Regions from separate parts of the Streptomyces sp. NPDC059897 genome, predicted to be linked through region 1. Evidence: riboswitches for the same ligand, from Rfam matches in the RefSeq annotation. Region 1 holds a riboswitch; the other holds the start of a gene.
The links. A riboswitch is a leader RNA that binds a small molecule or an ion and turns the genes downstream of it on or off. The one in region 1 is predicted to bind cyclic di-AMP.
Positions count from the first base shown of each region.

Region 2: another riboswitch for cyclic di-AMP. It lies ahead of ACFV9W_RS23850 (C40 family peptidase); the one in region 1 lies ahead of ACFV9W_RS05995 (NlpC/P60 family protein).

Region 1 covers NZ_JBHWKQ010000003.1:312,481-326,052, forward strand. The annotation lists gene ACFV9W_RS05960 (PspC domain-containing protein) at 1-867, opposite strand, end outside; gene ACFV9W_RS05965 (PspC domain-containing protein) at 1,046-2,353, shown strand; gene ACFV9W_RS05970 (LuxR C-terminal-related transcriptional regulator) at 2,350-3,033, shown strand; gene ACFV9W_RS05975 (LysE family translocator) at 3,098-3,745, shown strand; gene ACFV9W_RS05980 (alpha/beta fold hydrolase) at 3,745-4,644, shown strand; gene ACFV9W_RS05985 (NlpC/P60 family protein) at 4,658-5,698, opposite strand; gene ACFV9W_RS05990 (hypothetical protein) at 6,005-6,358, shown strand; gene ACFV9W_RS05995 (NlpC/P60 family protein) at 6,430-7,617, opposite strand; cyclic di-AMP (ydaO/yuaA leader) riboswitch at 7,625-7,776, opposite strand; gene pcrA (DNA helicase PcrA) at 7,963-10,443, shown strand; gene ACFV9W_RS06005 (M23 family metallopeptidase) at 10,521-12,206, opposite strand; gene ACFV9W_RS06010 (lipase family alpha/beta hydrolase) at 12,536-13,507, opposite strand.
Region 2 covers NZ_JBHWKQ010000022.1:94,926-103,499, forward strand. The annotation lists gene bioD (dethiobiotin synthase) at 1-419, opposite strand, end outside; gene ACFV9W_RS23815 (adenosylmethionine--8-amino-7-oxononanoate transaminase) at 428-1,723, opposite strand; gene bioB (biotin synthase BioB) at 1,716-2,858, opposite strand; gene ACFV9W_RS23825 (8-amino-7-oxononanoate synthase) at 3,028-4,197, shown strand; gene ACFV9W_RS23830 (DUF397 domain-containing protein) at 4,181-4,390, opposite strand; gene ACFV9W_RS23835 (helix-turn-helix domain-containing protein) at 4,441-5,292, opposite strand; gene ACFV9W_RS23840 (ATP-binding protein) at 5,577-6,014, shown strand; gene ACFV9W_RS23845 (DUF6328 family protein) at 5,998-6,471, opposite strand; gene ACFV9W_RS23850 (C40 family peptidase) at 6,520-6,993, opposite strand; cyclic di-AMP (ydaO/yuaA leader) riboswitch at 6,997-7,208, opposite strand; gene ACFV9W_RS23855 (hypothetical protein) at 7,552-7,860, opposite strand; gene ACFV9W_RS23860 (ATP-dependent Clp protease proteolytic subunit) at 7,868-8,503, opposite strand.

The DNA of each region.
Region 1 (13,572 bases):
CAGCGCGAGGAATATCGAGCCGACCCCGGTGCGGCCCCGGAAGGCGCTCACCGCGATGCCCAGGCCGAACACGGCCAGCGCGCAGGCGAGTCCGGTCTGCAGGCTCTCGGAGAGGGTGCGCTCGTCCCACGTCACACCGGTGCCGATGCCGCCCGCGACCAGGGCGCCGAGGAACGTCAGCGCGCCGATGCCGCGCGGCCCGGCCGGCTGCGGCGGCGCGGCCGGACGGGCGGCGACGGGGCCGCGCCAGGAGCCGTGCCGGGCAGCGGCCGGGGGCTCCTCGGCGCCCGGCGGACCCCAGAGATAGCCGGTGCCGCCGTCGTGCGTGCCGTCCTTCACGATCGGGTCCCGCCACCAGGAAGGCGGGCGCGCGACCGGCGGCGCCTGCGCCTCAGGCGGCGCGTCCGCGACGGCCTGGGCCGCCACCGGGTCGGGGGCGGTGGCGCGCCGCGCCTGAGACCAGTAACCGGCCCCGGCGAGCAGCAGGGCGAGGACGACGGCGAATGTCAGCGCCCCGCCGTTGTTGAGCATGGAGAGGAAGACGCCGCAGCCGACGAGCGCGGTGACGATCGCGGCGAGGCCCGGCCCGTCCACCCGGCCCGTGAGGAGCTTGCGGAACTCGTTCTCCTCCTCGTCCTCGTACGGCGTGAACAGCCACGCGAAGCCGTAGAAGATCAGCCCGACGCCACCGGTCACCGAGAGCACCGACAGGCCGATGCGGAAGATCACCGGGTCCATGTCGCAGTGCCGGCCGAGCCCCGCGCACACGCCGCCCAGCGTCTTGTACCGCCGGTCCCTGCGGAAGCCGCGCAGCGGCCGCGGCGACCGGGCGTCTTCAGGGGGTGCGTCGAGAGGCTGCTCCGTCATACGTACATCGTGACGGCCGGGGCCCGCCGACGGCAGTCGGGACAACCCTGGCCGAACCCTGAGATCGTCCCTGAGGCACCCGGGCCGGCCGCCGCCGCGGCCCCCGACCCGAAGATCAGGGAAGTATCCGGGGCGGACCCTGATGCCTGGCCCCCTACCGCATGTGACGATCGGTGGCATGCCGGAAGCAGCGCCCGCCCCTCTCGCCGAGACCCGAGACGACCCGCGGCCGCCGCGCAAGCTCTACCGCAGCAGTGACGGACGCTGGCTGGGCGGAGTGGCGCGGGGCCTCGCGGGGCATCTCGGGCTGCCGGTGATCTGGGTGCGCCTGGTCTTCGTGGGCCTGTTCATGGCGGACGGCCTTGGGGCGCTGCTGTACGCGGCGTTCTGGTTCTTCGTGCCGCTGGGCGTGGGCGGCGTCGGCGCGGACCGGCCGCCCGTCCTCAGCACGGAGACGTCTCCGGACGGCCGCCGCAGGCTGGTGACGCGCAAGCCGGACAAGGGCCAGATCCTCGCCCTGCTCCTGATGGTCGTCGTAGCGATGATCTTCGTGGAGAACGTGAACCTGACGGGCAACACCAAGGCGTATCTGATCCCCACCGTCCTCGTCGCGGCGGGCGTCGCCCTCGTCTGGCGGCAGGCGGACAACGCGCGCAGGGCCCGCTGGATGGAGGTCGGCCGCCGCCGGCGCACGCTGAGCCTGGCCCGCGCGGCCTCCGGGGTGCTGCTCGTCGGCGTGGGCGTCACCGGCATATTCGTCACGCAGGGCGCCACCGAGCACATCGGCCCGATCCTCCAGGCGGCGCTCGCCGTCCTCGTGGGCATCGCGCTCCTTGCCGGCCCCTACCTGATCCGGATGACGCAGGACCTCTCCGAGGAGCGCCTGATGCGCATCCGCGCGCAGGAGCGGGCGGAGGTCGCGGCCCATGTGCACGACTCGGTGCTGCACACCCTGACGCTGATCCAGCGCAACGCGGACAGCCCCGCCGAGGTGCGCCGCCTCGCCCGCGCCCAGGAGCGCGACCTGCGGGCGTGGCTCTACAAGCCGGCCGCCGCGGAGAACCCGCAGGAGCCGGAGACGGTGTCGGAGGCGGTGAAGCGCAACGCGGCGGAGGTCGAGGACAAGCACGGCGTCCCGCTGGAGGTCGTGGTGGTGGGCGACACCCCGCTCGACGAGCAGCTGTCGGCACAGATGCAGGCCGCGAGGGAAGCGATGGTGAACGCCGCCAAGTACGGTGGCGTGGGCGGCGCCGTCCAGGTGTACGCGGAGGTCGAGGGCGACGTCGACGGGGACACGGTCTTCGTCTCCGTCCGCGACCGGGGCCCCGGCTTCGACCTCGAGTCCATCCCGCCCGACCGCATGGGCGTAAGAGAATCGATCATCGGCCGGATGGAGCGCAACGGCGGGACGGCCCGGCTGCGGGCGGTCCCGGACGGCGGCACGGAGGTCGAACTGACCATGAAGAGGGCGGAAGGGACGTCATGACCGACGAGGCAGCTCAGACACGACGGGTACGAGTGGTCCTGGTCGACGACCACCGGATGTTCCGCACCGGCGTCCAGGCGGAGATCGGCCGCACCGAGGAGACGGGCGTCGAGGTGGTCGGCGAGGCCGCCGACGTGGACCAGGCGATCACGGTGATCGCGGCGACCCGCCCCGAGGTCGTCCTCCTCGACGTGCACCTCCCCGGCGGTGGCGGCGTCGAAGTGCTGCGCCGCAGCGCCCAGATGATGGCGGACGCGGAGAACCCGGTGCGCTTCCTGGCCCTGTCCGTCTCGGACGCGGCGGAGGACGTGATCGGCGTGATCCGCGGCGGCGCCCGCGGCTACGTCACGAAGACGATCACCGGCACGGACCTCGTGAACTCCATCTTCCGCGTCCAGGAGGGCGACGCGGTGTTCTCGCCGCGCCTCGCCGGATTCGTCCTCGACGCCTTCGCCTCGACGGACGCGCCGCCGGTGGACGAGGACCTGGACCGTCTCACCCAGCGCGAGCGGGAGGTCCTGCGCCTCATCGCGCGCGGGTACGCGTACAAGGAGATCGCGAAGCAGCTCTTCATCTCCGTCAAGACGGTCGAGTCCCATGTCTCCGCGGTGCTCCGCAAGCTCCAGCTCTCCAACCGGCACGAGCTGACCCGGTGGGCGACGGCGCGCAGGCTGGTGTGAGCGCGGGCCGGCCGGGGCGAAATCCGTTTGGGCGGGCGGCGTCCGCCGTGCCTCAATGGACCCCATGATGTCCGCCGACCGTCTCCTCGCCTTCGCGGCGATGTCCCTCCTGCTGATCATCATCCCCGGCCCGAGCGTGATCTTCGTCGTCGGCCGCGCCCTCGCGCAGGGCCGCCGCGCCGCGCTGACGACGGTCGCGGGCAACACGCTCGGGGCGTACGTCCTCGTGGTCGCCGTGGCCCTCGGCATCGGCTCGCTCGTCGAGCGCTCGGTGGCGATCTTCATGACGCTGAAGCTGGTCGGCGCGGCGTATCTGGTCTACCTGGGCGTGAAGGCGTTCCGCGGGCGCCGGTCGCTGAAGGCCGTGTTCGAGGAGGAGCGGGGAGCGGCGGGCGGCGGCAGCGCCCTGCGCACCCTCTGGGAGGGCTTCGCGGTGGGCGTGGCCAACCCCAAGACGATCGTCTTCTTCGCGGCCGTGCTGCCCCAGTTCGTCGACCGGGAGGCGGGGCACACGGTGCTCCAAATGCTGCTCCTCGGCCTGGTGTTCAACATCATTGCCATCGCCTCCGACAGCCTCTGGGGCCTCGCCGCGGCCACGGCCCGCACCTGGTTCGCCCGCTCCCCGCGCCGCCTCGCGGCGGTCGGCGGCACCGGCGGCCTCGCGATGGTGGGCCTCGGCGTGACGGTGGCGCTCACGGGGAGGGCGGAGTGATGCCGACGGCCGACGTATCGCCCGGGATCTCTCTCGCCTACGACACCTTCGGCGACCCCGCGGACCCGGCGGTGCTGCTCGTGATGGGCTTCGGCGCGCAACTGATCGCCTGGGACGAGGACTTCTGCGCGCAGCTCGCGGGGCGCGGCCGGTACGTGATCCGCTTCGACAACCGGGACTGCGGACTGTCGACGAAGTTCGACGCACACCCTGTGGACATGGGCGAGTTCATCGCCGTAGTGAGCTCCGGGGACATCCCCACCGCCCTCGCGATGATCCCGTACCGCCTCCAGGACATGGCCGACGACGCCTTCGGCCTGCTCACCGTGCTCGGTATCAAGAGCGCGCACGTCGTCGGCGCGTCCATGGGCGGCATGATCGCCCAGACGATGGCGATCTCCCGTCCCGAGCGCGTCCTGACCCTGACCTCGATGATGTCGACGACGGGCGAGCCCGAGTACGGGCAGTCGTCGCCGCAGGCGCAGGCGGCGCTGTTCGCCCCGAAGCCGGCCGACCGGGAGGGCCACGTCGCGGCGGCGGACCGCTCCCTGCTCTGGGCGTCCAAGCGCTACGGCGACGCGGCGTACCTCCGCGACCTGGCGGCGCGCGGCTACGACCGTGCCTACTACCCGGCGGGCGTCGGCCGACAGCTCGGCGCCATGGTCCTCAGCGGCTCCCGCGCGGACGCCCTGAGCAAGCTCGACGTGCCGACGCTGGTGATCCACGGCCTGGACGACACTCTGATCGACCCCAGCGGTGGCCGCCGCACCGCGGAACTGGTCCCGGAGGCGGAGCTTCTGCTGCTCCCCGACATGGGCCACGACCGGCCGCGCCAGCTGTGGCCCCAGCTCATCGGCGCCCTCGCGGCGCACACCGACCGAGGCGACGGATCGGCGTGACGTTCGGGGCGGCTCACGCCACCCGCGTCGCCCCCGCGAACGGCATCTCGTCGATCGGGGCCACCCGGACCGGGGCGCTCGGGTTCGGGGCGTGGATCATCTTGCCGCCGCCGATGTAGAGGCCCACGTGGCTGATCGAGGAGTAGAAGAAGACCAGGTCGCCCGGCTGGAGCTGGGACTTCGGGATGCGGGGGCCCGCGTCGATCTGGGAGTACGTCGTGCGGGGGAGCGAGACCCCGGCGGCCTTGTACGCGGCCTGCGTCAGGCCCGAGCAGTCGAAGGCGGAGGGGCCGGTGGCGCCCCATACGTAGGGGCTGCCGAGGGCGCCGTACGCGAAGGAGATCGCTTCCTTGGCGCGGGAGTTGGGGGCCTGGGAGAGGTCGGCGCGCTCCGCGGAGCGTGAGGCGTGCCCGCTCTGTGCGGCGGTGGGGGTGCGCTCTTCAGGGGTGAGGCGGTCGAGGAGGCTGCGGGCCTCCGAGAGTTTTCGTTTCACCTTCTTCTTGTTGTCCGCCAGCTCGGCCTTCTTGGCGCGGAGTTGGGAGAGCGTGTCGTCGGCGTCGCCGCGCAGCTGGTCGATCTCGCGGAGTTCGCCCCGTACGCGGGCGACCGATGCGGCCTGCCGCGCGCCGACGCGCTCCGTGAGGGAGGCCTTGTCGAGGTAGGCGTCGGGGGAGGAGGACAGGAGCAGCTGGACCGACGGGTCCACGCCTCCCGAGCGGTACTGGGAGGCCGCGACCGAACCCAGCTTCGCGCGCTCGGAGTTGAGGGACTCGGTGCGCCGGGACGCCTCGTCCTGGAGGGCGTCCACCTTCTTCCGCGCGCCGTCCGCCTCCTCCTTCGCGCCGTTGTACTTCTGGGTGGCGACCTCCGCCTCCTGGTACAGCCTGTCGACCTTGGCCTTCACCTGGGCGGGGCTGAGCTCGGGCTCCGCGTGCGCCGCCCCGCCGTCGAGGGCGGTGACGCCGGCCGCGGAGGCGAGGGCGAGGGTGGCCGCGGTGCGGGCCCTGCCGACGCTGAGCGGACGCGGTCGGGGCTTGCGGTGTGCTGCCGGCACAAGGTCCTCCTCTGGGGGCCGCCCGTCCGAAACGCACGGACCCCGGTCGCGCGTCCGGCGGCGGCCCGCACAGGGGGAGCGGGCCGCCGCCGGACCTTTCTCGGCGGTGGTGTCCGACTGCCGCCCCTGGCCCGGGCGGCGGTGGGGAGCCGGTCACCTGAGGAAGGACGCTAAACCTCTGCGTAACGGGTTGGTGCCGGATTGTTCGCAACTGGTCCGTTTGTTATGGATGATGGCGCAGAGTGACAACAGAGTGGCAAAGGGGTGCCCGTAGTGGCCCACGGGCGCCCGGTTAGGCTCCGAACCATGGACGTACTCATCCACCTCTTCGTCGGCCTGCACATCATCGGCATCGCCTCGCTGCTCGGCGGCTTCCTCACGCAGATGTCGGCGATGAAGGAGGGCGCGGCCCGCTTCAACAAGGCGATGCTGCACGGCGCCCTGACCATGCTGGTGACCGGCGTCGCCCTGGTCGGCCTCAACCAGGCCGACGGCAGCACCGTCAACAACATCAAGATCGGCGTGAAGCTCGCGGTCCTGATCGTGATCCTCGGCATCGTCTACGTGAAGCGGGACGAGGAGAAGGCGGAGAAGGGCCTCTTCATCACCGTCGGCGCGCTCACCGTCGCCAACATCTTCATCGCGGTGCTCTGGACCTGAGCGACCGCGCAGGCCGCACACGCGAAAGGGCCCGGCAGGACACACCTGCCGGGCCCTTTCGCGTACGTACGTCAGGCCGGCCGCACCACGCTGTGGATCGACGACGTGCCGTCGTAGTAGATCGACTCCTCGCGCACGACCGTTCCCGGCTTCGGCGCGTGGACCATCATGCCGTCGCCCATGTACAGGCCCACATGGCTGATGTCGTCATAGAAGAACACCAGGTCACCGGGTTGGATGTCGGAGAGCGGCACCGTCTTGCCGATCTCGACCTGGTCCCAGGTCGTCCGCGGCAGCGAGATCCCCGCGGACTTCCACGCCGCCTGCGTCAGGCCCGAGCAGTCGTACGAGTCCGGCCCCGTGGCGCCCCACACGTAGGGCTTGCCCTCCTGCGCCTTGGCGAACGCGAGCGCCTGCGCGGCCTTCGTCGCGTACGAGGCGTCCGACGAACCGGAGGAACCGGAAGAGGAACCGGACGACGAGCCGGAGGACTGCTCCCGCTCCTTCGCCGCCTCGGCAGCCTTCCGCTCAGCCGCCTCCGCGGCCTTCTGCTTGGCGGCCAGCTCCGCCGCCTTCTTGCGGGCGGCCTCCTCCTTGGCCTTCTCGATCGCCGCGAGCCGCGCCTTCTCCTCGGCGGTCAGCTCGGACAGCAGCTGACGCGCGTCGGAGAGCTTCGACTGCACGGTCTCCTTCGTCGACCTCAGCTCGGTCTGCGAATCCGTGAGGTCCTCGAGGCTCGACTGCGCCTCGGTGCGCTTCTTCGCGGTCTCGCGCGTCTGCTTCTGATAGTCGTCGATCGACTTCTTCTGCTCGTCGGTCAGCCGGCTCATCAGCTGGCGCTGCGAGAAGTAGTCCTCCGGGTCGTCCGCGAGGAACATGGTCGCCGTGTCGCTCACACTGCCCGAGCGGTACTGCTCGGCGGCGTACCTGCCGAGCTTCTGGCGGGCCGTGTTCATCTCCTCGGTGCGCTGCGCGACATCGTCGAGGAGCTTGTCGACCTGCTGCTTCTTGGCGTCGGTCCGTTCCTTCGCCCCGTTGTACTTCTGGGTGGCGACCTCGGCCTGCCGGTACAGGGTGTCGACCTTCTTCTGCACCTCTTCGAGGCGTGGCTTGGACGACGGCTGCGCGGGCGCGGCCTGCGCCGTCTGCGAGAGCAGCGCCACGGAGGTGAGGGCGGCGGTGGTGATACCGACCGCGGGGGTCGTGCGAAGGCCGCCGGTCATCCGGGAACGGCTGCGGGGCTTGCGGTGCGACGCCAAGGCAGGCGACTCCTTCCGTCGTCCGCCTACCGGGTTAGCTGTCGGGTTCGGGCGTGGTGCTCGGAAGGCTGCCCTACGGTCGGCTGACCGATTCACCCCAGGGTCGGTGGGTCCCCGGTTCCCTGCCTTACGGCGTACGGAACTCGGCGGGGGCTGCCCGCTCGCCGCGACATTCGCGGACGGGGGGACGGACTGCCCGGCTGCACCGTAGCCAACTCGTGTGGCTGCTGTGAAGGTTGATGTTCGATATGCCCGATACATCTTCGTGATCTGCCCTCCAGCAGGCCCTTGGAGTTTTGAAGGCAGCCACGGGTTGTCAGTGGGGCGGCCTAGACTCGTAGAGCGATGAGCAGCCTCTTTGACGACAGCTTCCTGACCGGCCTCCAGAAGGGTGCGGAGGAACCCCCGCCGCCGCCCCCGGACCCCGAGTACGACGACGGGGCCCCGGAGCCGATGCCGGACGGGCTGTTCGGCGTGCCCCCGGAGCGCGACACGCACTACCGGGACGGCGCCCCGCGCCCCGTCCTCGACCCGTCCTCCCTGCTGGAGGGACTGAACGAGAACCAGCGCGCGGCCGTGGTGCACGCCGGCTCCCCCCTGCTCATCGTCGCCGGCGCCGGCTCCGGCAAGACCCGCGTCCTCACGCACCGCATCGCGTACCTGCTCGCCCAGCGCGGCGTGCACCCCGGCCAGATCCTCGCGATCACGTTCACGAACAAGGCCGCGGGCGAGATGAAGGAGCGCGTCGAGGACCTGGTGGGCCCGCGTGCCAACGCGATGTGGGTCTCCACGTTCCACAGCGCCTGCGTCCGCATCCTGCGCCGCGAGAGCAAGAAGCTGGGCTTCACGTCCTCCTTCTCGATCTACGACGCCGCCGACAGCAAGCGGCTCATGGCGCTCGTCTGCCGCGACCTCGACCTCGACCCGAAGAAGTTCCCGCCGAAGTCCTTCAGCGCCAAGATCAGCAACCTCAAGAACGAGCTGATCGACGAGGAGGACTTCGCCGCGACCGCGGCCGACGGCTTCGAGAAGACCCTCGCCCAGGCCTACGCGATGTACCAGGCCCGCCTCCGCGAGGCGAACGCGCTGGACTTCGACGACCTGATCATGACGACGGTCAACCTGCTGCGCGCGTTCCCGGACGTCGCCGAGCACTACCGCCGCCGCTTCCGCCACGTCATGGTCGACGAGTACCAGGACACGAACCACGCCCAGTACGCGCTGGTCAAGGAACTGGTCGGCCCCACCGAAGGCGAGGGCGCGGACCCGGCCGAGCTCTGCGTCGTGGGTGACGCGGACCAGTCGATCTACGCGTTCCGCGGCGCCACGATCCGCAACATCCTGCAGTTCGAAGAGGACTACACGAACGCGACGACGATCCTGCTGGAGCAGAACTACCGCTCCACGCAGACGATCCTCAGCGCGGCGAACGCGGTGATCGAGCGGAACGAGTCGCGCCGCCCCAAGAACCTGTGGACCAACGAGGGCCCCGGCGCCCAGATCACCGGCTACGTCGCGGACACCGAGCACGACGAGGCGCAGTTCATCGCCGACGAGATCGACCGGCTCACCGACGCGGGCGACGCGCTCGCGGGCGACGTCGCGGTCTTCTACCGGACGAACGCGCAGTCCCGTGTCTTCGAAGAGATCTTCATCCGCACCGGCCTGCCCTACAAGGTCGTCGGCGGCGTCCGCTTCTACGAGCGCAAGGAGGTCAGGGACGTCCTGGCCTACCTGCGGGTGCTCTCCAACCCCGAGGACTCGGTGCCGCTGCGCCGCATCCTCAACGTGCCCAAGCGCGGCATCGGCGACCGCGCCGAAGCGATGATCGACGCGCTCTCCCAGCGCGAGAAGATCTCCTTCCCGCAGGCGCTGCGCCGCGTCGACGAGGCGTACGGAATGGCGGCCCGCTCGGCGAACGCCGTGAAGCGGTTCAACACGCTGATGGAGGACCTCCGCACGATCGTGGAGTCGGGCGCGGGCCCGGCCACGGTGCTGGAGGCCATCCTGGAGCGCACCGGGTACCTCGCCGAGCTGCAGGCCTCCACCGACCCGCAGGACGAGACCCGGATCGAGAACCTTCAGGAACTCGCCGCGGTGGCCCTGGAGTTCGAGCAGGAGTCCGCCGCGGGCGAGGACGCGGCGGAGGGCGAGACCGGGACGGGCGGCGGAGGGCTCTCCGACTTCCTGGAGCGCGTCGCCCTCGTCGCCGACTCCGACCAGATCCCGGACGACGAGGAGAACAGCGACGGCGTCATCACGCTGATGACGCTGCACACCGCCAAGGGCCTGGAGTTCCCGGTCGTCTTCCTCACCGGCCTGGAGGACGGCGTCTTCCCGCACATGCGCTCCCTCGGCCAGGCCAAGGAGCTGGAGGAGGAGCGCCGCCTCGCGTACGTGGGCATCACGCGCGCGCGACAGCGCCTCTACCTGACCCGCGCCTCGATGCGCAGCGCCTGGGGCCAGCCCTCGTACAACCCGCCCTCCCGGTTCCTGGAGGAGATCCCGGCCGGGCACCTGGACTGGAAGCGCACCGGCCCGTCCACGCCCGCGGCCTCGACGAAGAGCATCGGCGGCGGCATCGCGGCCTCCCTGTCGTCCTCGCGCTCCCGCACGGGCTCGACGCCGGCCTTCGCGACGAGCCGGGCGAACTCCAAGCCGGTGGTCGCCCTCGCCATCGGCGACCGCGTCACGCACGACCAGTTCGGCCTCGGCACGGTGGTGGGCGTGTCGGGCACGGGCGACAAGGCGGAGGCGTCGATCGACTTCGGCGACCCGAAGCCGAAGCGGCTGCTGCTGCGGTACGCGCCGGTCGAGAAGCTGTAGCCGCGGCCGAGCCGCTCACCCCGGGGTGAGCGGCTCGGTTCGAGTGGCTCGGTTGGAGCGGCTTCGAGAGGGGCGGCTCAGTTCGGGTCGACGCCGTGGCTGCGCAGCCACGGCAGGGGGTCGATCGCCGCGCTGCCGCCGGGGTGCACCTCGAAGTGCAGGTGCGGGCCTGTCGAGTTGCCGGAGTTCCCGGACCGCGCGATCACGTCGCCGGCCTTCACCGGACCGTTCATCACGGTGTGCGAGGACAGGTGGCAGTACCAGGTCTCCGTGCCGTCCTTGGCGGTGACTATGGCCATGTTCCCGTACGCGCTGTTCCACTGCGTCTTCACGGTGCCGTCCGTCGCGGCCATCACCGGAGTCCCGTACGAGACGGGGAAGTCGATGCCGGAGTGCTGGGACATCCAGTTGACGCCGGCCTGCCCGAAGAAGGCGCTCAGCCCGTGCTGCTTCACCGGCAGCACGAACTTGGGTCGCGCCGCCTCCTTGCGCGCGGCCTCCTCGGCGGCCTGCTTCCGCGCCGCCTCCTGCTTGGCCTTGAGGTCGATCCGCTCCTGCGTGCGGCTCGCCCGGTCGGCGAAGTCGCCCGCGTCGGCGGACAGGTCCTTCAGCTGCGAGTCCAGCTTGTTGTTGGCGACGGCCGGCTTCACGGCCTGCGCCTCCGAAGCGGCCGCGGCCTGCGTCTCCTTGCCCTCGTCCTCGCCGCCGCCACCGACGCTCGCCGCGGCGATCCCGGCGACGCCGACCACACAGACCGACGGCACGACGACGGTGACGAGCGCGGACCGCTTCGCCGGGCGGCGGCGGCCGGCGCGGCCACGGGAGACGTTCTTCCCGGCCCTGCGCGTCGAGGGCTGCGGGGTCGCGGGGGCGGGCTCGGGCTCGGCGGCGGGGTCGAGGTCCAGGACGGGCCCGTGCGCGTGGTCCGCCTCGGGGTCGGGGTCCGTGACCGGCTCGGGCTCGGGGTGGGGCTCGGCCGCGGTCGCGGACTCGAGCCCGGTCTCCGCGGTGCCGGCGGCTTCGGCGGCGTTCCACTGCGTGGCGTCGTACGCGCCCGTGTCGTACGCGGTCGCGCCGAAGGCCGGGGCCTGGAAGGTGTGGGTGAAACCCTGGGTGTCGTGCGGGTCGGGCGCGCCGAGCACGTCGTGCGCCTCGGGCATGTCGTGCGCCTCGGGCATGTCGTGCGTGCTGAAGCTCTGGGTTTCAAAGCCCTGAGCCTCGAAGTGCTGCGCCTCGAACCCCTGGAACTCGAAGCTCTGCGTCTCGAAGCTCTGGGCCTCGAAGGACTGCGTGTCGAAGCCCTGAGCGCCGAAGGTCTGCGTCTCGAAGGACGGGGCCTCGAACGACTGCGTCTCGAACGACTGTGTATGCGTCTGCGCGTCGAAGGACTGGCCGTCGAAAGCCTGCGTGTCGAAGGTCTGCGTCCCGAAGGACGGGGCTTCAAAGCCCTGCGTGTCGGGGTGTTGAGCCGCGTACATCTGCGTCTCGTACGCCGACGTGTCCCACTGGCCGGTGGTGTGCTGCTCGGCCATCGGCCGGGGCTGCTGCGCGGGGATGTCGGCGGACTGCCCGTACCCGCCGGTCGCCCAGGCGCCCGTCGTGTCATAGGAACCGGTGTCGTAGGAACCGGCGCCGAAGGCGCCGACGTCGTACGTGCCGGTGTCGTAGTACGAGGAGGAGTAGAGGTCGGCGTACTGCTGCTGGGGGGCCGTGTGCCACTGGCCGGTCGCGGGGGAGCCCGGTTCGTAGGGGTCCTCTGCCATGTCGCCGAAGAGAGGGTCGCTTGCGAAGCTGGTCGCGGAGTGACCGTCGTACGCCGCGTATGGCGCGGTCCCCGACGGATTGCGGTCGTTCACCAACTTCTCTTTCGCCTCGACAACAGGGGCTGCCAGAGCAGTGCGGTGACTGTACCCGTCGGTACGAGGGCACGACAATCTTCGTCGGGTTTCCGGGCCCCGGGAAACGGGCAATCAGCCGCCTTTGGGTGGACTGTGGACAGTTCCTTGGCCCTGAGTTCGAGACCCGTTCGACGAAGTGGGCGCGGATGGGCGCCGATGGGCGGGAACGGGCGGCGATGTACGGGATCGGGCGGTCAGGCGACCGTCAGTCCGCCGCCGGTCCTGTGGGCGGCGCTGGCTCCTTCCGCGAACTCCGCGTCGAGGGCCTGCCGGATGCCGGTCGCGACGGCGGGGTGCACCGGCAGCGCGAGATGGCCGATGCCCGTGACCCGCACGTTCTGCGCGAGCAGGTCGGCGTGGTCCACGCACGCCGTCTCGAGCGGCAGCATCAGCTGGTCGAGATCGCTCCAGAAGCTCACGAAGCGCGTACGACACCCCGGCGCCGGCCGCTTCAACTCCTCGACGACCGAGGACCCGGGCCGCATCTGCCTAACGATCGGGTGCGCGTCCGCGAGCGGCGCCACCTGTGTGCCGCCGTGCGGGGTACCGAGCGTCACGAGTGTGCGCACCCGCGTGTCGCCACCGAGGCACTGCACGTAATAACGGGCTATCAGGCCGCCCAGGCTGTGCCCCACGATGTCGACCCGGTCCCGGCCCGACCGCTCGCATATCTCCTCCACGTGCCGTGCGAGGAGCGCGGCGGCGGCCCGGATGTCGCAGGTGAGAGGGGAGTAGTTGAGCGATTCGGCGTGCTGCCTGCCGTGCTGCGCGAGGGAGCGGCGCAGCAGGACGAAGACCGAGCGGTTGTCGATGAAACCGTGCAGGAGGAGGACCGGGGGCTTGGCGGGGGTGGGCAGGCGCGGCGCGTCCGCCGCCGTGCCCGCCGGGTCGTCCTCCAGGCCCACCTCGGCGCCCGCGTCGACCGGGGCGTCCAGCGTGTGCGGAGTGTCCAGAGGGTCCGGGGGCGGTGAGGCCGAGGGGTGGCGGGGCAGCGCCAGCGGCTGCCTTCGTTCCGGGAGGATGCCCGAGGGATAGAGGAGCAGGTGGCCCGCGAGGATCGCCAGCTCCAGGGCGGTCGCCTTCAGGAGCGCGATCGAGAGACCGGCCAGTCTCGAGGGCAGCAGGTGGCAGAGGGGGCGAAAGGGCAACGACCTCGTGACCTTCATCGGTCAACCTCCCGTCGGCACACGGGAGGACGCCTCTGTCCCCCGTGTGCGCTCATGAGAGCCGG
Region 2 (8,574 bases), on a different contig from region 1:
ACCACGAGCACCGGCGCCGCGAGCAGCCCAGCGACGTCCGCCAGCGTCGAGCCCTCCGCGTCGAGGCGGACGAGCAGGCCGCCCGCGCCCTCGACCAGCACGAGGTCGTGCGACGCCGCCAACTTCTCGACGGCCTCGGCCACTTGCTCCGGCCGCACCGGCGCGAGCCCGGCCCGCGCCGCCGCCGTCCCCGGCGCGAGCGGTTCCGGATACCGCGCCAGCTCGACGCCCGTCACCGCGTCCCCCGCGAGCCGCACCACCTCGTCCACGTCTCCCGGCTCCCTGGGCGCGACGCCCGTCTGCGCCGGTTTGAGCACGGCCACCGAACGACCGGCCCGCGCCGCGACGGCCGCCAGCGCGGCCGTCGTCACGGTCTTGCCCACCTCGGTCCCGGTCCCGGTCACCACCAGCACACCCATCGGGGCACTCACCCTTCCCTCGAAGCGGCGGCGACCGCGCACACCGCACGGCCGATGCGTGCCACGTCCTCGTCGCCCGTCACATACGGTGGCATCGTGTAGACGAGGTCCCGGAACGGCCGCAGCCACACACCTTCCGCGACCGCGGCCCGCGTCGCCGCCGCCATGTCGACCTCGTGGTCGAGCTGGACGACACCGATGGCGCCCAGGACGCGTACGTCCCGAACTCCCTTCACGTCCCAGGCTGCTGACAGGGCGTCACTCAGACCCGTCTCGATCCGTTTCACCTCGCTGCGCCAGTCCTGCTCGAGCAGCACGTCGATCGACGCGCACGCGATGGCGGAGGCCAGCGGGTTCCCCATGAACGTCGGCCCGTGCGCGAGCACCGGCACCTCGCCCCGCGAGATCCCCTCGGCGACCCGAGGTGTGCACAGGGTCGCCGCCATCGTCAGATAGCCGCCGGTCAGCGCCTTGCCGACGCACATCACATCGGGCGTCACCCCCGCGTGCCCGGCCGCGAACAGCTCGCCGGTCCGCCCGAATCCCGTGGCGATCTCGTCGAACACCAACAGGACGTCGTGCGCGTCGCACGCCTCCCGCAGGACCCGCAGATACGCGGGGGAGTGGAAGCGCATCCCGCCCGCGCCCTGCACCACCGGCTCCACGATCACGGCCGCCACCTCGTGCGCGTGCCGGCCGATCGCCTCCCGCAACCGCTCCGCGTACGACTCGTCGTACGCGTCGAAGCCGCTCGGCGGCTCGGGCACGAAGATCTGCTCCTGCAGCACACCGGCCCACAGCCCGTGCATCCCGCCCTCCGGGTCGCACACGGACATCGGCTGCCAGGTGTCACCGTGGTAGCCACCGCGCCACGTCAGCATCCGCCGCTTCTCGGGCCTGCCGAGCGAGCGCCAGTACTGCAGACACATCTTCAGGGCGACCTCGACCGACACGGACCCCGAGTCGGCGAGGAAGACGTGCTCCAGGCCCTCCGGTGACATGTCGACAAGGCGCTCCACGAGCCGGACCGCCGGCTCGTGCGTCAGGCCGCCGAACATCACATGGCTCATCCGCCCCAACTGGCCGCGCGCCGCCTCGTCGAGCACCGGGTGCCCGTAGCCGTGGATCGCCGACCACCACGACGACATGCCGTCCACCAGCTCGCCGTGCCCGGCGACCCGCAGCCGCACCCCGGCCGCCGACTCGACGACCAGGGGAGCTTGTGTGCCGGGCATCGGGCCGTACGGGTGCCAGACGTGGCGACGGTCCAGGTCGAGCAGTTCGGCCACGTTCAGCTCAGGCATTGGGCGCCAGATCCGTCCCCGCGCCCCGGCGGCGTACGGCGACGAGGTCGGTGCGAGCCCCTTCGGTCTCGGTGGTGGCCTCGCCTTCGGTCTCCGGTGCCGGCGCACACGTCGAACCGCAGCCACCCACGGCCCGGTGCTCGGGCAGTGTCACCTGTTCCGTGCCCTCCACCTCGAACCCGGCGTCCGCGATCATGTCCAGGTCGGTCTTCCCGGCCTGGCCCTCGCTGGTCAAGTAGTCGCCCAGGAAGATGGAGTTGGCGATGTGCAGGGCGAGCGGCTGCATCGAGCGCAGGTGCACCTCGCGGCCACCCGCGATCCGCACCTCCACGTCCGGGCACACGAACCGCACCATGGCCAGGATCCGCAGACACCGCTGCGGCGTCAGGTTCCACTCCTTGGCCAGCGGAGTCCCCTCGAACGGGATCAGGAAGTTCACCGGCACCGAGTCCGGGTCGAGTTCGCGCAGCCCGTAGACGACGTCGACCAGGTCCTCGTCGCGCTCGCCCATGCCCGCGATCAGGCCGGAGCAGGCGGAGAGCCCGGCGTCATGGGCCTTCCTCACGGTGTCGACGCGGTCCGCGTAGGTGTGCGTCGTGGTGATGTCGCCGTACGTCGCCTCCGAGGTGTTCAGGTTGTGGTTGTACGCGTCCGCCCCCGCGCCGCGCAGCCGCTCCGCCTGGCCCTCGTCGAGCAGGCCGAGGCAGGCGCACACCTCCACGCCCTCGTTCTCCGACTTGATCGCGTCGATGGTCTTCGCGACCCGGTCCACGTCCTTGTCCGTCGGCCCGCGCCCGCTCGCCACCAGACACACCCGCTTGGCGCCGCCCGCGACCCCGGCGGCCGCCGCCTTCGAGGCCTCGTCGGGCTTCAGCCACGTGTACTTGAGGATCTCCGCCTTCGAACCCAGGCGCTGCGAGCAGTACGAGCAGTCCTCCGGGCACAGGCCCGACTTGAGGTTCACCAGATAGTTGAGTTTCACCCGCCGCCCGAACCAATGGCGGCGCACCTTGCCGGCCGCGGCCACCACATCGAGCAGTTCGTCGTCCGACGTCGCGAGTACCGCGAGCGCCTCTTCACGGCTCGGCAGTTCGCGCCGAAGCCCCTTGTCCACCAGCGTGTTCAGCAGGTCCATGGGCCCTGATCCTTACCTATCCCGTGCTCTCGGGGAAAGGAGACTCTCTACAAAGGACGGCGTACGGCGTGTGGGTATTGCCACACCCTGCCCAAGTGGCGCGGGCGCTAGTGTCTGTGCATTACCTACAAAGCACCGCTCACCCGTTGCCGGACTCGCAGAGGGACACATGGCCACGCCCCACACACCCGCGTTCGGCTGGATCGGCGCACAGCGGCGCGCCCGCGAGGCCGCGGGACTCGTCCGCACCCTGCGCCCGCGCCCCGCGGACAGCCCGGTGCTCGACCTCGCGAGCAATGACTATCTGGGCCTCGCTCGGCACCCCGAGGTCGTCGAGGGCGCGGCCGCCGCCGCGCGCCGGTGGGGCGGCGGGGCCACCGGGTCCCGCCTGGTGACGGGCAGCACCGAACTGCACGCCCGCCTGGAGCGGGAACTCGCCGAGTTCTGCGGTTTCGAGGCCGCCCTGGTGTTCTCCTCGGGGTACGCGGCGAACCTCGCCGCCGTCACCGCGCTCGCCCCGCACGGCTCACTGATCGTGTCCGACGCGGGCAACCACGCCTCGCTGATCGACGGGTGCCGGCTCGCCCGCGGTGCCACTCAAGTGGCTCCGCACGCGGACCCGGAAGCCGTCCGCAAGGCACTCGGCACGCATGAGGGGCCGAGCGTCGTCGTCACCGACTCGGTGTTCTCGGTGGACGGCGACCGTGCGCCCCTCGCCGAACTGGCAGGGGCGGCAAGGGAGTTCGGTGCGGGCCTGATCGTCGACGACGCGCACGGGCTCGGTGTGGTGGGTCCCGGCGGGCGCGGCGTCCCGCACGAGGCGGGTCTCGCGGGCGCCGCCGACACCGTCGTCAGTGTCACCCTGTCCAAGTCGCTCGGCAGCCAGGGCGGCGCGGTCCTCGGCCCGGCCCACGTCATCGACCATCTCGTGAACGCGGCCCGCACCTTCATCTTCGACACGGGTCTCGCCCCGGCCGCGTGCGGCTCGGCCCTCGCGGCGCTGCGACTGCTGCGCCGCGAGCCCGAACGCGCCGCGCGCGCCCGGCACGTGGCGTCGTCCATGCATCAACTGCTCAGTGAAGAAGGGCTGTTGGCTGTGCGCCCCGACGCCGCGGTCGTCTCCGTGCGCGCCCCCTCGCCCGACGCGGCCGTCCGCTGGGCGGCCGACTGTCGGGACGCGGGACTCTCGGTGGGGTGCTTCCGGCCGCCCTCCGTGCCCGACGGCATCGCGCGGCTGCGACTGACCGCCCGCGCCGACCTCACGGCGACCGAGGTCGCCGAGGCCGTCCGGGTGATCAGCCGCACTGCCCCCAACGGGGCCGCTACCGCAGGGAGTTGACGAAACTCCGCCAGGACCGGGACGTGAACAGGAGCGCGGGCCCCGCCGTGTGCTTGGAGTCGCGGACGGCCAGCAGGCCGGTCGTCCCGCTCGTCCTCAACGGGGCTGTCTCCACGCAGTTGTTGGCGCCCGTGCTGCGGCTGCTGCGCCGCCATCGGACTCCGCTCAGCGACGTACTGCAGGCAATGGTCATGGTGCCTCCTCACGCGGTGCCGGCGCACGACGAGGTGTCGGCGTCCTCGTTTACCCGGCAATCTTTGCGATGAATTCCAGCGAATCCTCGGGTGACCTGGCATGGAGCAGAAGAGCGTCAAAGGCGTCCGTGTACGCCTTGAGGTCTTCTTTCCGTTCGAGGTAGAGGCTACTCGTCAAATGGTCGAGAACAACCACATCCAGATCAGATGTGTTCGGAAAAGAGAACACAACGAAAGGCCCTGTCAGGCCGATATGACCACCGGACGCGAACGGAAGCACCTGGATCCGGACATGCGGCATCGCCGCCGCCTCGGCCAGATGTGTCAACTGCCGCCGCAGCACACCGTTCCCGCCCACCTCCCTGCGCAGCACCGCCTCGTCGAGCACCGCGGTGAGCCGCAGCGGAGGATCGGCGCGCAGCACGTCCTGGCGTGCGAGCCGCACCTCCACCAGCGCGTCGATGTGCCGGTCCGGCGCCCCGTTCAGCACGGAACGTGTCACCGCGTGCGCGTACTCGGGTGTCTGCAGAAGCCCTGGTACGACGCTCGTCTCCAGAGTCCTGATGCGGCACGCCTGGGACTCGAGACTGATGAAATCGCGGTAGGCGGGCGGCAGCAGACCGCGGTACGCGTGCCACCAGTGGTGCCCGCCCGCCTCGTCCCCGCCGGCCAGCGCGACCAGCAGCTCCCGGATCCCGGGATCGCGGGCCTCGAAGGCGTCGAGCAGCCGCAGCACGTCCGAAGGCTTCACGCCACTGCGCCCTGTCTCGATCCTGCTCACCTTCGACTGGTGCCAGCCGACGAGCCGGGCCGCCTCCCCGCTCGTGAGGCCGGCCTGGACGCGCAGCGTCCGCAATTCGGCACCGAGCTTGCGGCGGCGTACCGCGGGACCGTATTTCATGGAGGACTCCTCGGGCTCCTCGCGCCACCCGGCCGGGCTCCCTCCCGGCCCGCACGGGACGCGTGTCTGAGCCGACGGTAGAGGACGGAGCGTGTCCCGGCCCAAATACGGTCCACCGGCGCAGAGTTCACCGCATCGAGCGACAGATATATGCATATCTTGGGGGATCGGCACCACAGTGGGACGTCCAAGTGGCAATCTGGCGCGAAGCAGTTGCCGGGGCCCGCGCGCGAGCGATCCGCGAGGCCGGACGAGCCACCTCGGCGGGAAAGGGACACGTCGCCATGGCAGACCATCAGGAAGCATCCGTCACCCTGCCGAGCGATCCCGCCTCGGTCTCGTCCGCCCGCAGGTACGTCGCGTCGGTTCTCGCGGAGTGGGGCATGGCGTCCGGCACCGACGCGGCGGACACCGTCCGCCTGATCGTGTCCGAACTCGCGACGAACGCGGTGCAGCACACCCTCGGGCAGTCCCCGACGTTCACCGTCGACATGGAGCTGGAGCGCGACGAGCAGCTGCGCATCGGCGTCACCGACAGCCATCCCCGCTACCCCAAGCGGCTGCCGGCCGCGGTCCAGCAGGACAACGGGCGGGGGATGGTCATCATCCGCTGTCTCACCGCGGAGTGCGGCGGCACCCTGACGGTGCGGCCGACCCCGGAGGGCGGCAAGACGGTGTGGATCACACTGCCCTGGGTGGCCTCGGTCAGTCGTCCCGCTTGAGGACCGCCCGCCGCATCAGCCACGGCAGCAGCCCCCACAGCCCGGCACAGATGCAGAACGCCCCGACGCCCGCGGCGATCCCGCCGGCCCTGCCGACGGTCACATCGACCACGAGCAGCACGGACCCGGTGAGCGCCAGCACGAGCGCCGCCATCCCGTACGCGGCGAGCCGTGAGGACACCCGTACGATCCGCCGCTTCGCGCCCATCTGGAACAGCACCCGGTGCACCGCGGCCGGCGCCGTGAACAGCGCGGCCGCGATGACCGTGAGAAGCAGCGTCGTCACGTACGTGGTCCGTTGGACCGTGTCGAGCGACGGGAACCGGGGAGTGAAGGCGAGCGTCAGCAAGAACGCGAACAGGAACTGCACACCGGTCTGGGTGACCCGGAGCTCCTGAAGGAGCTCACCGAAGTTCCGATCGGCGCGTTCCAGCGGCGTTTCGTTGCGCTCATTCATCCCTTACGAGTATCCGCTCGCGGCACGCTCAAGCGCGAGCGCGGCGCCTCACCGCACCCGGCCGTACAGCACGCTGTTCGTCCAGATCCGCTCCAGACGGACCACGGAACCGGTCTTCGGGGAGTGCCAGATGCGGCCCTTGCCGGCGTAGATGCCGACGTGGTAAATGCTCCGGCCGGAGCGGAAGAACACCAGGTCACCACGTGAGCGATGGGACCTGGAGATGTGCTTGGTCCGGTTGTACTGCTGGGCCGCGGTGCGCGGCAGCTTCTTGCCGGCCCGCTTGAACGAGTAGAGCGTGAGCCCCGAGCAGTCGAACCGGTGCGGCCCGGCGGCGCCCCACTTGTAGGGCGCACCCTTCTTGGACGCGGCGACCTGCAGTGCCTTGACCGATGCCGTCGCCGCCGATGCCTCGGATGCGGCGCCCGGGACCATGAGCCCCCCGCCGGCGACGGCGAGGGAGAGGGCGGAAGCGGTACCCGCCCGGGTCAGCAGCGACGGAACACGATTCAGCGCAGTCATGCGCAACCCTTCGTCAACCGCCTGTGAAGGATGACCTGTCGGGTTCGGGTGGCGAAGTTGCCCGGCCGCGTACCGCGGCTTCACCCCAAGGACCGTCCGGCGCGGCCTCTGACGAGGTGCGGCGGGGGCCCGTCGTGCTCGGGTCCTCCACTCCTGCCGATGCACTCCTGTCGACCTGGCATCCGCACGCTGGCAGGACTCGGCGTCCGTGCGGACCGCCCCGCCGCGGTGGCGGGGGCTTGTCGTCGCAACGGATCTTCACGCACGGCCGAGGCGAAAACCGTGGTGAACCGGCGGTAAGTGAGGCTCGTCACGCTTGACCCGTTCGGGTGGACGGTGCGGCTTTCGCCCCTGCCCGCCGAGGCCCGACGAGGCCCGTACCAGCGGCGGAAGGCCATATTCCGGCGGCCGCCTACGACGCGTACGCAACTTTGCCGGGCTCATTTGCGTACCGGAGGCTGGGCCGTCCGGGGTACCCCGTCTGGGTCGTTTGGGTCGCGGTCCGGCGGCTCGGATGTCCGGTGAACGCTCTGCGGCTCCGGTTGACTCGAACCGACTTCAACCGACCGGTTCTGAAGGAAGCGTGACCCGATTGGTTCGCCGCTCCCCGTCCAGGACGCGCAGCGCCCGCGCCAGCGTGCTCGCGTGCATGCGGCTCTCGCCCCTCTGGTGCATCAGGTTCAGCGCGTCCCGCAGTTCGACGGCCCTGCTCGCCAGCGCCTGCGCCGCGCGCAGGCCGCTGTAGGTGTCGTCGCCCCGGGCCGGGTTGATCCGCGCGACGAGATCGACGACCTCCAGATAGCGGTCCACGAGTTCGCACTCGGCGCGGGTCAGCGCGGGCAGCGGCGGGAGTTCGGGCGGATACATCGGCCGATCACCTCGCGCCGGGGGAGCGCAGGGTGGCGGTCCGGTTCTCCACGACGTGGTCCACCAGGCCGTACTCCAGGGCCTGTTCGGCCGTCAGCACGGTGTCCCGCTCGATGTCCGCGCCCACCTGTTCCTTGGTGCGTCCGCTGTGCCGGGCGAGCAGCTCCTCCAACTGGTCGCGCATGCGCGTGAGTTCACTCGCGTAGATCTCGAGGTCGCTCGGCTGGCCCTGGGCCGGCTCGGGCAGCGAGGGCTGGTCGATCACCACGCGCGCGCCGGGCAGCGTCATCCGCTTGCCCGGTGTCCCCGCCGCGAGCAGCACCGCGGCCACGGACGAGCACTGCCCCAGACAGGTCGTCGCGACGTCGCAGCCGACGAACCGCATCGTGTCGTAGAGCGCGGTCATCGCGCTGAACGAGCCGCCCGGGGAGTTGATGTACAGGGAGATGTCCCGGTCGGGGTCCAGGTACTCGAGGTGCATGAACTGCGCCATCACATCGTTCGCCGAGACGTCGTCGACCGGCGTCCCGAGGAAGACGATGCGCTCTTCCAGAAGCTTCGAATAGGGGTCGAGGGTGCGGCTGCCCGAACTGGTGCGCTCGGTGAACTCGGGCAGGACGTAGCGGCCGGACGGACGGGGCATGGGGGCCTCCTCAAGGCGCTGCTTCAGGTCTGGCTGCGGTGCGCGCTTCTCTAAAAATGTACAGGACGTAC